DNA from 4 places in the Nonomuraea sp. NPDC050733 genome. Region 3 is predicted to be linked to each of the others. Evidence: predicted binding sites of a transcription regulator. Region 3 holds the regulator's gene; each other region holds the start of a gene.
What was found. Region 3 encodes HrcA, which represses chaperone genes, less so after heat shock. Its sites were predicted from a motif close to TTGGCACTCTCNNNNNGAGAGTGCCAA; they were not measured.
Positions count from the first base shown of each region.

Region 1: AB0H64_RS23100 (DNA starvation/stationary phase protection protein) is a predicted target of HrcA. The motif match lies at 1,682-1,708, and genes of this name have one in related genera.
Region 2: AB0H64_RS36005 (FmdB family zinc ribbon protein) is a predicted target of HrcA. The motif match lies at 1,255-1,281, and genes of this name have one in related genera.
Region 4: groES (co-chaperone GroES) is a predicted target of HrcA. The motif match lies at 1,552-1,578, and genes of this name have one in related genera.

Region 1 is NZ_JBFAHO010000014.1:123,636-126,977, reverse strand. Features, by position in the region: gene AB0H64_RS23110 (VIT domain-containing protein) at 1-953, opposite strand, end outside; gene AB0H64_RS23105 (MerR family transcriptional regulator) at 950-1,672, opposite strand; gene AB0H64_RS23100 (DNA starvation/stationary phase protection protein) at 1,780-2,247, shown strand; gene AB0H64_RS23095 (alkaline phosphatase PhoX) at 2,438-3,342, shown strand, end outside.
Region 2 is NZ_JBFAHO010000037.1:33,340-36,681, reverse strand. Features, by position in the region: gene AB0H64_RS36010 (potassium/proton antiporter) at 1-1,231, shown strand, start outside; gene AB0H64_RS36005 (FmdB family zinc ribbon protein) at 1,333-1,665, shown strand; gene AB0H64_RS36000 (nuclear transport factor 2 family protein) at 1,766-2,128, opposite strand; gene AB0H64_RS35995 (zinc-dependent alcohol dehydrogenase family protein) at 2,167-3,156, opposite strand; gene AB0H64_RS35990 (TetR/AcrR family transcriptional regulator) at 3,248-3,342, shown strand, end outside.
Region 3 is NZ_JBFAHO010000024.1:70,182-73,523, reverse strand. Features, by position in the region: gene AB0H64_RS30115 (DUF3097 domain-containing protein) at 1-223, opposite strand, end outside; gene AB0H64_RS30110 (hypothetical protein) at 242-1,168, opposite strand; gene hrcA (heat-inducible transcriptional repressor HrcA) at 1,320-2,333, shown strand; gene dnaJ (molecular chaperone DnaJ) at 2,345-3,342, shown strand, end outside.
Region 4 is NZ_JBFAHO010000008.1:60,012-63,353, reverse strand. Features, by position in the region: gene groL (chaperonin GroEL) at 1-1,081, opposite strand, end outside; gene groES (co-chaperone GroES) at 1,151-1,465, opposite strand; gene AB0H64_RS16600 (methyltransferase domain-containing protein) at 1,708-3,090, shown strand; gene AB0H64_RS16595 (hypothetical protein) at 3,284-3,342, shown strand, end outside.

The sequences.
Region 1 (3,342 bases), on a different contig from region 3:
GCGACCATCTTCCAGCCCGCCATGCTGCCCGAACGGTCCAGCAGCAGCACCAGGTCGCGGGGGGCGCGCGGCGCCTCCAGCGCGGGCGGGACGACGGTCAGCGCGAACGTCCCCCCGGCGCCGGAGCTCTCGCCGGTGCTCTCGCCGGTGCTCTCGCTGGTGTCGAGCTGGAGTGAGGTCGAGGCGTCGAACGCCAGCCTGAGGATGAAGTCCCGGTCCAGCCGCTCGCCGGGGCGCAGCCGTACCGTGTGGGCGTCCTCCTCCACGACGTGCAGGCTGGAGGAGACGTCGCGCAGGTCCAGCCCGGTGGGTTCGAGGGTCACGGCCAGCGACAGCCGCACCGGCGAGGGGAAGCCGGGCAGCAGCACCGGCGGGGTGATCCGCGAGGCGTCGGGCACCGCGCCGGTGTCGGGTGCCGTGCCGTCCCCGGCGGGCGCGCCGTCGAGCGGTGTCCCCGGGATGTAGCGGGGCGCCACCACCAGCGGGAAGCGGAACGTGGCCGCGCCGTCCTCGTACGGCAGCGGCTGGCTGAGCGACATCCGGACGGTGACCCGCTCGCCGGGCAGGATGTTGCCCACCCGGATCGTGAACACGTCCGGCCGCTCCTCCTCGGCGATCGCCGCCCGCCTGCCCTCGCGCAGCGCCCGGTGGTAGTCGGCCCGCGCCTGGCCGCGCTCCTTGAGCACGCCCTCGATCACCCGGTCGTCGGCCTCCATCCGGAACGCCGTCACGGCCGCCCGGTCGGGGAGCGGGAAGACGTATGTCGCCTCCAGCGTGACGTCGAACGGGTTCCGGAAGCCCTGGGCCACCTCCACCCCGGCGACCAGGCCGGAGATCGCGGCCGTGACGTCCACGCTGTCCAGCGGCAGGTTGCCCCGGTCGGTGCGCAGGGCGCCGAACCCGGCGTCCGGCACGGGCCGGCACCGTTCGGCCTCGAGTGGAACGATCTTCATGCGAGCTTCCTCTCTTCGAGCACCGCCAGCAGCGGGGCGGCCGCGCCGAGCACGGCCTGGACGTCGTCGGTGGAAGGGACGCGGCCCGCGCCGTCGAGCACCAGCGTCACGCCGGGCGCGATCCTGATCCCGCGCACCAGCCCGCCTGCCGCCTCTCCGGCGGCCTGTCGGGCGGTTGATGCGATGGCTGGGGCAGGGGGCAGGTCGCGTGGGGTGCGGGCCCAGAAGCGGGCGGCCTCTCCCTCGGGCGACCCGCCGCCCCCGGCCGTAGGGCCCGGGGAAGAGGCGCCATCGGGACGGGACACGGAGACGGCCTTCCCGTCCAGCCGCGCGGCCGGTGGCACGGCGGCGTCCGGGCGGCCGGTCTGCGGTGGAGCGGTTTCCGGGCGGGCGGCCGTTTCCAGCGTGGCGTCCGGGTGGGTGGCCGCTTCCAGCATGGCGTCCGTGGCGCCCGCGAGGGCCACCTGGATGTCGGCGATCGACAGCCCGGCGGCCTGCAGGCGCTTGACGGCGACGAGCTGCAGCAGGTGGCGCCGGCCGTACCGGGCGACCCTGCCGCGCCGGGACAGCGGCGGGTCCACCAGGCCGATCGTCGTGTACCACCTGATCAGACGCTCGCCCGGCACCTCCCGCACCCGGCCGTTGCCGTTCGGCCCGCCGGCTCGCAGCAGGCCGGCCGCCCGCTCGGCCAGCTCGCCGATGGTCCAGGTGTCATCCATGTCTCCACGATGACACTGTCACTGTTGCAGTGTCAATGTGCAGGATTAAAGCGGGCGAATTGGTTCAGAAGAAGGAGAGATGTCCTACTACGGGGAGGAAGAACATCATGGTGCAGATCACCGGACCGCTCTCGGGCGAGGCGAAGAGCACGGTGGCCGAGTGCCTGCAGGGCGCCCTGGTCGACCTCATCGACCTGTCGCTCGTCGGCAAGCAGATGCACTGGAACATCGTGGGGCCGAACTTCCGCTCGATCCACCTCCAGCTCGACGAGCTGGTCTCGCTGGCGCGCGAGCACGCCGACACCGTGGCCGAGCGCGCGGCGGCGCTGGGGATCAACCCCGACGGCCGCTCCTCCACCCTGGCCAAGAGCACCAAGCTGGCGCAGCCGGAGAGCGGCTGGGTCGAGGACGGCAAGGTCATCGCCACGATCACCGACATCCTCGACGGCGTCGGACGGCGGATGCGGGAGCGGATCGAGCAGACGGAGGAGCCCGACCCGGTCACCCAAGACGTGCTCATCGCGATAGCGCAGGACATCGACAAGGAACGCTGGATGTTCCAGGCCCAGCGCTGACCGCGTCGCGCCGGCGAAGCCCGGGAGCCCGTGCGGCCCCCGGGCTTCTGCTGCCGGAGGGCGGGGGCGTGGGCGATATGCACGGTTGCGAGGGGCCGGTGGGCCGCGGTTCGCGTGCTGTTCGGTGTCCGGGATCCCGCCATTCATGTCCATGCTGTCGACTAGCGTGGACCCAGAGGGAGGCCTGACCATGTCCCGCAAGACTCTCCTCCGCACGGGCCCGCTCCGCCGGGAGGCGGTGGGCCCGTACGGCCCGCTCGCACCGTACGGCGGCGACGGGCTGGTCCTGCCCGCCGGGTTCACCGGCCGGGTGGTGGCGCGCACGGGCCGTAGGGTGGCCGGTCTGACGTGGCACGCGGCGCCCGACGGCGGCGCCTGCTTCCCCGACGGCACCGGCTGGATCTACGTCTCCAACTCCGACCTGCCGCTGCTCGGCGGCGCCGCGGCGATCAGGTTCGGGCCCGGCGGGGCGGTCGCCGACGCCTACCGCATCCTGTCCGGCACCGACCTCAACCGCGCGGGCGGCGCCACCCCCTGGAACACGTGGCTGTCGTGCGAGCTCGGCCACCGCGGGCGGGTCTTCGAGTGCGACCCGTACGGCACCCGCGCCGCCCGCCCCCGCCTGGCCATGGGCCGCTTCAAGCACGAGGCCGCCGCGTGCGACCCCGACCGGGAGGTCGTCTACCTCACCGAGGGGGAGGCCGACGGGTGCTTCTACCGGTTCGTGCCGGGCGACTGGGGCGACCTGACCGAGGGCCGGCTGGAGGTGCTGTGCGTCTCGGGCGCGTGGCGGCCGGTGCCGTCACCCGCCGCGCTGCTGAAGGCCGCGCGCCACCAGGTGGAGGAGGCGCGCCGGTTCGACGGCGCCGAGGGCTGCCACTACGCCGGCGGCGTCTGCTGGTTCACCACCAAGGGCGACCGCGGCCTGTGGGCCTACGACGCGCAGACGTCCACGATCGAGCGGCTGTGCGAGGGCGTGCGGGCCGTCACCGCCGCCCCGTCCGGCGACCTCTTCGTGGCCAGGGACACCATGCAGATCGACGTCATCACCCCCGACCGGACGATCAGCCCGTTCCTGCTGCTGACGGGCCACGC
Region 2 (3,342 bases), on a different contig from region 3:
CACCGTGGGCGTCGCGGTCAGCATCGTGGTGCTGGCGCTGGCCGTCCACGTGCTGCTCGGGTTCGAGCCGATCACCGCGCTCATCCTGGGCGCGGTGCTGGCACCCACCGACGCCGCCGCCGTCTTCTCCGTGCTGCGCCGGCTGCCCGTGCCGCCCCGGCTGGCGGGCGTGCTGGAGGCCGAGTCGGGCTTCAACGACGCCCCGACCGTGATCGCCGTGATGCTGCTGAGCGCCGCCGGCCACCAGTCGCCGTCGATCGGCATGTTCCTGCTGGAGACCGGGGTCGAGCTGGCCATCGGCGCCGCCGTCGGCCTGGCCGTCGGCCCCGCGGGCGCGTACGCGCTGCGCCGCGTCGCGCTGCCGGCCTCGGGCCTGTACCCGATCGCCGTACTGGCGCTGACCTTCGTCTCGTACGGCGGCGCGGTGCTGCTGCACGGCTCCGGCTTCCTGGCGATCTACCTGACGGCCCTCATCCTCGGCAACTCGCGGCTGCCGCACCGGGCGGCGACCAGGGGCTTCGCCGAGGGAGCGGCGTGGCTGGCGCAGATCGGGCTGTTCGTCATGCTGGGACTGCTGGCCAGCCCGCAGGAGATGCCGTCGTCGATCGTGCCCGGCCTCATCGCCGGGACCGTCCTGGTGCTGCTCGCCCGGCCGGCGTCCGTTCTGATCAGCTCGGTGCTGGCGCGGGTGGTGCGGGTCGCGCGGGTGAGCTGGCGGGAGCAGGCGTTCCTGTCGTGGGCGGGTCTGCGCGGCGCCATCCCCATCGTGCTGGCGACCATCCCGTGGGCGGCGGGTGTCGAGGGGTCGAAGGACGTCTTCAACGAGGTGTTCATCATCGTGATCGTGTTCACGCTGCTGCAGGGGCCCACGCTGCCGTTCGTGGCCCGGGTGCTCGGCGTGACCGCCCCCGGCGAGGCGCACGACCTGGAGGTGGAGTCGGCGCCGCTGGAGGAGCTCCAGGCCGACCTGCTGCAGGTACGGATCCCGCCCGGCTCCAAGCTGCACGGCGTGGAGCTGTTCGAGCTCCGGCTCCCGGCGGGCGCCGCGGTGACGCTCGTCGTCCGCGACGGCCGCTCGTTCGTCCCTTCGGGCACCACCCAGGTGCACGCGGACGACCAGCTTCTCGTGGTCACCACGGCCTCCTGCCGTGACCAGGTGGAACGCCGGCTGCGCGCCGTCAGCCGCCGCGGCAAGCTGGCCGGATGGTACGGGGAGCGGGGACTGGAATAGTCAATTGACGGTATCGGTTACCATTAGCAGTCGCATAGCTCGAGTGCCAGAGCAAGCCTGAAGATAGCTCGAGTGCCAGAGCAAGCCTGAAGGAGGAGCGCGTGCCGACCTACCAGTACGCCTGCAACGACTGCGGTGAGCAGCTCGAGGTCGTCCAGAAGTTCACCGACGAGGCGCTGACGGTCTGCCCCGCCTGCCAGGGCAACCTGCGCAAGGTGTTCTCGGCGGTGGGCATCGTGTTCAAGGGCTCCGGCTTCTACCGGACGGACAGCCGCTCGTCATCGTCATCCACGTCCCCCGCCTCGTCCTCGTCTTCCTCGTCGTCGTCGAGCAAGAGCGAGTCGTCGTCCTCTTCCTCGTCGTCGGGCAAGAGCGAGTCGTCGTCCTCGTCTTCCTCCAGCTCCACGCCGGCCGCTGCCGCCGCCTCCAACTGACCCCCGGCTCGATCGGGCACCGGCGTCCGGTCGGCCGAAGCGAGCAGAGCGGACCCGAGCAGATCGCCGCTCGGGTGTCGCTCCATCTGCGCGTCGGCGATCAGGCCTTGTCGAAGAAGGCGTACAGGCGGTGGATGCGGCCGTCGTAGAAGACGGCGACGTCACCGCCGGTCGCCACAGGATCTGCTGACCCGCGCGCCCCGAACTGCCAGGTGAACCGGGCTTGCCGGTGGTGGGCGTCGAGCGGGCCGGACAGGCTGAACCGCAGTTCGGGCGGCGCCTGACGCTGGAGCCGCTCGAACAGCGCGTCGAGCGCGTCGTGCCCCTGCACCTCGTCATCCGGGTCGGTGTAGGCGCAGTCGGGTGTGAAGGATTGTTCGATCAGTGAACGGCGGCGGGCCGGGTCCCGTTCGTTGATCGCTTCTATCATGCGGCCGACGGCGTCAGCGTGCGCGCTGCTCATAAGGGTGTTCCCTCCGGTTCAGTGCTGAACGGTTCGATTCAGTGCTCGACTGTGACGACGATCTTGCCCACCTGACCGTTGGCCTCCATGTAGCGGTGAGCCTCCGCGATGTCGCCCAGGTCGAAGGTGCGGTCGATCACCGGGGCGAGCGCGCCGGTACGCAGGCCGGCGGCGATGAAGGCGCGGGCCCGGCTCATGCGGCCGGGGTCTCGGGTGACGAGATGGATCCCATAGCCGTGGACGTTGAGGGGCCAGTTCATGGGCAGCGGCGCGGGGCGTGGGTCCAGCCAGCCGTACACGATCAGCGCGCCGTCCTCGGCCACGGTGTGGGCGAGTGCGGTGAGTTCCGGTCCACCCACCGAGTCGAACACGATACGTGCGCCCTTCCCGCGGGTGATCTCCCGCACGCGTTCGGCCACGTCATCCCGGTCGGTCGCGATGACGTGACCGGCCCCGACGCGCAGAAGATCCTCCATCTTGGCCGCGCTGCGGGTCACGGCGATCGGAACGGCCCCGATCTGGCCGGCGAGCTGGATGGCCGCCGTTCCCACGCTGCTCGAAGCGGCGGTGATGAGCACATGATCGCCTGGCTGGAGGTGGCCGACCTCGAACAGTCCGCCGTAGGCGGTCAGGTAGGACAGCCAGATCGCGGCCCCCGTACGGGCGTCCATCCACTCGGGCCGGGGCAGCAGGGTGTCGGCCCGCACGATGGCGCGGTCGGCGTAGACCCCGTGCTCTGACATGCCCATGCCGACCGACAGCACGCTCACCGCGTCACCGGGCGCGAACCCCACCACACCCGCTCCGACCGCTTCCACCACGCCCGCCGCCTCACTGCCCAGGCGGGAGGCCGGCAAGGTCGGCTGGTAGTAGTACCCGCCCGCGCGGAACAGCGCCTCGGACCGGTTGAGCCCTATCGCGTCGATTCGGACCCGTACCTCGCCTTCGCCCGGCTCAGCCAGCGGCACCTCGGCGAGCCGGAGCACCTCCGGGCCACCCAGCCGGTCGAACACCACCACGTTCGCCATGTCGTTCCCTTGTCTCGAATGCCGCGCGATTTCCGTGCGGCGCTCAACTTTCGTACGCCGCACTGTAATGCAACGCTGTACGATGTCAACCGTGGGACAACAGACTCTGGGGCGACGGGCGCGATTGAGGGCGCAGACCACCGCCGACATCAAGGCGACCGCACTGCGGCACATGGCGGAGGGCGG
Region 3 (3,342 bases):
CGGGCCTGCCCTCCAGCAGGAACGCGGCGGGCGCCAGCGGGAACAGGCGCCGCCTGCCGAACCGGTCCTCCAGCGTGACGGCCTCCTTGTCGCAGGCCACGATCGCGCCGCAGAACCCGCTGTCGGCGTCCTCCACCACGAGGTCGGGTTCGGCGGGCACCTTCGGGATCGTGCCCTTGCCCGGCCGCCGCCAGTTGCCCGCGAGAACATCACCGTCATACACACCGGGGACCGTAGCAAATCACCCGCCTGCCGCGAGGCGCTTGCGGTGGCCGCTGCGCCGTACCAGGACGACGACGGTCAGGACCACCGCCACGAGCACGCCCGCCCCGGGCAGCAGGAACAGCGCGGCCACGCCGCCCAGCAGCCCGCCGGCGTCCACGGCCGATCCCACCGCGAAGCGCGCGCCCGATCCCTCGGCGGTGTCGCACTTGAGCTGGTAGGCGCCCGCCTCCGGCACGTTCAGGGCGAGGATGGCCCGCCAGGTGGTCGAGTCCTGCGTGACCGTCATGCTCCCGGGCATCCTGGCCAGCAGCGCCCTGCCGGTGCCGCCGCCGGCCGAGCAGGTGTACTGCACCGGCGAGGCGCTGGCCAGGTACACCACGGGCTCGTCGGCCGGGTCCACGGTCACGGTGACGGTCTCACCGGAGCCGAACGTCTTCGTCGGCAGCGCGCTCCGCGCCGTGTCCGCCACGCCGCTCGCGAACAGCGCCACCCCGGCCACCACGCACACCAGCGCGAGTCCCCAGGCGGCCCACACCCACCACAGCGGGGGCCGGAGCAGCTTGGGGTCCACCCGGGGCGCGTACAGCGGGCCGCCGGCGTACGCGCCGGCCACCGGGAAGGGCGGGCTGCCGTACGGGCCGGTGAGCGGCTGGCCGCCGTACGGCCCCTGCTCGCCCGAAGGAGAGCCGTAGGGGCCCGGCTGGTACGGGACCTGCGGGTAGGCGGCCTGCTCGCCCGTCACCGGCCCCGGCCCGTAGGGCTGCTGCGGGTACGGAGGCTGCGGGTACGGGGGCTGCCGCGGGTACGGGGCCTGCTGCGGCGGCATGCCGTGCGGCCCCGTCTGGTACGGCTGCCGGCCGTACGGCGGAGGAGGAGGCTGACCGGGATAGGGGCCGGACCCGGGCGCCGGGCCGTTCGGCTGGGAGGGGGACTCGTCGGTCATGTCGGCAAGTGTGATCCCTGGAGGCGGGCCCGCGCCAGCGGCAGGATGGCCGGCTGTTATCGCACCTTGTGGGTGAGAGCCGTACACTTGGCACTCGGGAACACAGAGTGCTAGAGGGTCGTTCCCCGAGGCAGAGGCAGGAGGTGAGCACGTGCTCGACGAACGTAAGCTGGCGGTGCTCCGCGCCATTGTCGAAGACTACGTGTCCACCAACGAACCGGTGGGCTCCAAGGCGCTGGCCGAGCGCCACAATCTCAAGGTGTCCCCCGCCACGGTGCGCAACGACATGGCCGCGCTGGAGGAGGAGGGCTACATCACCCAGCCGCACACCAGTGCCGGCCGCGTGCCGACCGACAAGGGCTACCGGCTGTTCGTCGACAGGCTGTCGCAGGTCAAGCCGCTGTCCGGGGCGGAGCGCCGGGCGATCGAGACGTTCCTGGCCGGGGCGGTCGACCTCGACGACGTGGTCACCCGCACCGTGCGGCTGCTCGCGCAGCTCACCCGGCAGGTCGCGGTCGTGCAGTACCCGACGCTGACCCGCTCGACCGTCCGGCACGTCGAGCTGGTGCCGCTCTCGGAGCGGCGCGTCATGCTGGTGCTCATCACCAACACCGGCCGCGTCGAGCAGCGCGTCGTCGAGCTGCCCGAGGTCGTGGAGGACACCCGCATCGCCCACCTGCGGGCCGTGCTCAACGCCTGTCTCGACGGGTGCGGCCTGAGCGCCGTGCCCGACCTCGTCGCCGACCTGCCCGAGCGGCTGCCCGCCGAGGACCGGCCGGCGGTGGCCACGATCCTGTCGGTGCTGCTGGAGACCCTCGTCGAACGCCACGACGAGAAGATCGTGTTCGCCGGGGCGGCGAACCTCGCCGGCGCCGACTTCACCGTCGGCCTGCGCGACGTGCTGGAGGCCCTGGAGGAGCAGGTCGTGCTCATGCGGTTGCTCGGCGAGACGTCCAGCGACACCCCGTCCGCGCTCACCGTGCGCATCGGCTCGGAAAACCCCTATCTGCACGGCACGTCCATCGTCGCGACCGGATACGGTTCTGGCGACAACCAACTGGCCCGGCTCGGCGTGCTGGGTCCCACGAGGATGGACTACCCCGTGACGATGGGCGCCGTACGCGCGGTGGCACGCTACGTCAGCCAGATCCTGGCTGCATCATAAGAGGTCGATAAGTGGCAAACAGCGACTACTACGCCACCCTCGGGGTGCGCCGTGACGCCAGTCAGGACGAGATCAAGAAGGCCTACCGCAGGCTGGCCCGGGAGCTCCACCCTGACGTGAACCCCGATCCTGAGACCCAGGAGCGGTTCAAGGAGATCACGCAGGCCTACGAGGTCCTGTCCGACGCGAACAAGCGCCAGATGTACGACCTGGGCGCGGACCCGTTCGGCGGCGGCGGGGCGGGCGCGGGGGCCGGCGGCTTCGGCGCGGGCTTCCCGTTCAGCGACATCATGGACGCGTTCTTCGGCTCGGCCGGCGGCGCGCGCGGGCCCCGCTCGCGCGCCCGCAGGGGCCGCAACGCGACCATCCGCGTCGAGCTGGACCTGCGCGAGACCGCGTTCGGCACGACCCGGGAGCTGGTCGTCGACACGGCCGTGCTGTGCGAGGTCTGCCAGGGCGCCGGCGCCGCGCCCGGCACCCACCCCGACGCCTGCGACATGTGCAACGGCCGCGGCGAGATCTCCCAGGTCACCCGGTCGTTCCTGGGCCAGGTCATGACGTCCCGGCCGTGCCCCCAGTGCGGCGGCTTCGGGTCGATCATCCGGCATCCCTGCCAGGAGTGCTCCGGCGACGGCCGCGTGCGCACCCGCCGTACGATCAAGGTGCGCATCCCGGCGGGCGTCGAGGACGGCACCCACATCCAGCTCGCCGGCGAGGGCGAGGTCGGCCCCGGCGGCGGCCCGCCCGGCGACCTGTTCCTGGAGATCGTCGAGCGCCCGCACGAGATCTTCGAGCGGCGCGGCGACGACCTGCACTGCACGGTGCAGATCCCGATGACGGCCGCGGCGCTCGGCACGATCCTCACCGTCGAGACGCTCGACGGCTCCGAGGAGCTCGACGTGCGGCCGGGCACCCAGTCGGGGCAGGTCATCACGATGTACGGCCGGGGCGTCCAGCGGCTCAACGAGAGCGGCCGCGGCGACCTGCTGATCCACGTCAACGTCGAGAC
Region 4 (3,342 bases), on a different contig from region 3:
CGCGGTCCCAGTCGGAGTCGGACTGCTCGATGGCGAGCTTGATCTCCTTGACGCGGTCCTCGATGGCCTGCTGGTCACCGGCGCCGTCGACGACGGTCGTGGCGTCCTTGGTGACGACGATGCGACGCGCCTGGCCGAGCACCTCAAGGCCGACGTTCTCCAGCTTGAGGCCGACCTCTTCGCTGACGACCTGGCCGCCGGTGAGGATGGCCATGTCCTGCAGCATCGCCTTGCGGCGGTCGCCGAAGCCCGGCGCCTTGACGGCGACGGAGGTGAACGTGCCACGGATCTTGTTGGTGACCAGGACGGCCAGGGCCTCGCCCTCGACGTCCTCGGCGACCACGAGCAGCGGCTTCTTGGTCTGGGCGACCTTCTCCAGCAGCGGCAGGAAGTCGGCGATCGAGGCGATCTTGCCCTGGGTCAGCAGGACGTAGGCGTCCTCGAGGACGGACTCCATGCGCTCGGGGTCGGTGACCATGTAGGCCGACAGGTAGCCCTTGTCGAACTGGAGGCCCTCGGTGAACTCGAGCTCCATGCCCATGGCGTTGGACTCTTCGACCGTGAGGACGCCGTCCTTGCCGACCTTGTCGAACGCCTCGGCGATCAGCTCGCCGATCTTGGCGTCCTGGGCCGAGATCGTCGCGACGTTGGCGATCTCCTTCTTGTCCTCGACCGGGCGCGCGCTGGCGAGCAGCTTGTCGCTGATCACCTTGGCCGCCTTGTCGATGCCGCGCTTGAGCGACAGCGGCGAGGCGCCGGCCGCCACGTTGCGCAGGCCTTCGCGGACCATGGCCTGGGCCAGGACCGTCGCGGTGGTGGTGCCGTCACCCGCGATGTCGTTGGTCTTGGTGGCCACTTCCTTGGCGAGCTGGGCGCCGAGGTTCTCGTAGCGCTCCTCCAGCTCGATCTCACGAGCGATGGTCACACCGTCGTTCGTGATGGTCGGAGCACCGAACTTCTTGTCGATGACGACGTTGCGGCCACGAGGGCCGAGGGTAACCTTCACGGCATCCGCGAGGGCGTTGACGCCGCGCTCAAGAGCGCGACGGGCGTCCTCGTCGAACTCCAGGATCTTCGCCATTTGCTGAAAGTCCTCTCCTAGTGTCGAAGGCCCCGGCCGCTCACGCGCCCGGGGCCCGACACCACCGGCTTACTTCTCGATGATTGCGAGAACGTCGCGGGCGGAGAGCACGAGGTACTCCTCGCCGCCGTACTTGACCTCGGTGCCGCCGTACTTGCTGTAGAGGACGATGTCGCCCTCACTGACGTCGAGCGGAATCCGCTTGTCGCCGTCCTCATCCCAGTTGCCCGGGCCCACCGCGAGGACCTTGCCCTCCTGCGGCTTCTCCTTGGCGGTGTCCGGAATGACCAGGCCGGAAGCGGTGGTCTGCTCAGCCTCAAGCGGCTGCACCACAATGCGGTCGCCGAGCGGCTTAACGGGAACCTTGGTGGCGGTCGTCACGATCGGACCTCCCCTTCAGATTTGAATGATCTAGAAGAGGCGACCAGCGGGGCCTGCCGTCGCGGGTGCCAGACCTGCCTCGTCGCACGTTGGCACTCTCAAGGGGAGAGTGCCAACAGGAAACATATGCAAGAGGGGCTTGACAGTCAACACGAACACGTCTGCTGAGAGCGATAACCCATACTCGCAGGTCGTGACGGGGTCCCGGATCCGGGCCCGCGGGGGAGGCGCTAACGTCGTACGGCGTGGACCTGGACGCCTTCACCGAGCTGCTCACCCCGCGCGGGCAGCGCGCGCTCGCGGAGGCGAGCGAGCTCCAAGGGGGCGACCCCGTGGCGGCCGCGACGAGCCTGCGCCGGACCTACGACGCCGCGCTCGCCTCGGCCGCGCTCACCCAGGCGCGGCTCCGGGACCGGGCGCGCGCCAAGTTCGGCGCGGACGCCGAGCTGATGTACTTCACGCCGCACGGCCTGGAGCAGGCCACCCGGGCCGAGGTCGCCGCCCACCGCGCCGCCCGGCTCACCGCGCTGTGGCAGGACTCACAGGGTTCACAGGTCTCGCGGCCGCGCCCGGGAGCGACGGCTCGGGAGGACGCCGGCCCAGGAACGCGGCCCCCGGCCCCGTACGACTCGGGCCCACCCGGCCCAGGAACGCGGCCCCCGGCCCCGTACGGCTCCGGCCCGCCCGGCTCGGATGCGCAGAGGGCGGGGCCGAGGGTCGTGGACGTGTGCTGCGGCGTCGGCGGGGATCTCCTGGCGCTGGCCCGGGCCGGCTGTGTCGTGGACGCCGTCGACACCGACCCGCTGACCGTGGCCGTGGCCAGGGCCAGCGTCGAGTCGCTCGGGCTGACCGGACGGGTCTCGGTCCGGGTGGCCGACGCCGCCTCCGTGTCACCCGAGGACTACGACGTGCTGTTCGCCGACCCGGCCCGGCGCACCTCCAGGGGCCGCACGTTCGACCCCTTGGCCTACTCCCCGCCGTGGCCCGTCGTGCTCGACCTGGTCGCCCGGGCCCGGTGGGCCTGTCTCAAGGTCGCCCCGGGCATCCCGTACGAGTTCATCCCGGAGACGGCCGAGGCCGAGTGGGTCTCGTACAAGGGCGAGGTGAAGGAGGCGTCCCTGTGGACGCACCCCGATGCCGGCACGACGGGCGGGCAGGACATGACGACGGGCGGCGGGCCGGTCCGGCTGGCCACGTTGCTGCCCGGCGGCCACGTCCTGCGTGACACGAGCGCCGTCGCCCCCGTCGGCCCGCTGGGCCGCTACGTGTACGAGCCCGACGGCGCGGCGATCCGCGCGCACCTCGTCGCGGAGGTCGCCGAGCTGGTGGACGGCCGCCTGCCCGACCCGATGATCGCCTACATCACCGGGGACGACCCGGTCGACACCCCCTGGGCGTCCCGGTACGAGGTGGAGGAGGCGCTGCCGTTCTCGCTGAAGCGCCTACGCGCCGCCCTCCGCGACCGGAAAATAGGAAATGTCACTATTAAAAAGCGCGCCTCCGCCGTGGACATCGAACGCCTTCGCGGAGATCTGCGACTTTCGGGCAGCGAATCCGCCGTGGTCATTCTGACCCGGATCATGGATAAGCCCGCCGCCCTGATCTGCCGCCCGTGCCCACCTGCGTGAATGGCAAATCAGGGCGCTTCTGCGGCAACCACGATATTTTCCCGCACCACTGACGTGGCTTGATCGAGAGGCTAAGGTGGGCGGGCGGGAGTTCTCCCCCTGTAGCGGTTTACCGCGTTCTCCTTCGTCCATCTGCAAACCGGACCTATCCCACCGCTGCGCGATGAACCGTCGGCGAGTGAAGGAGCTTTCGGTGGATCATTCCAACCACACCACCCTCCTGCAGACAGGGGGGCACAGCAAGGTCCCGGA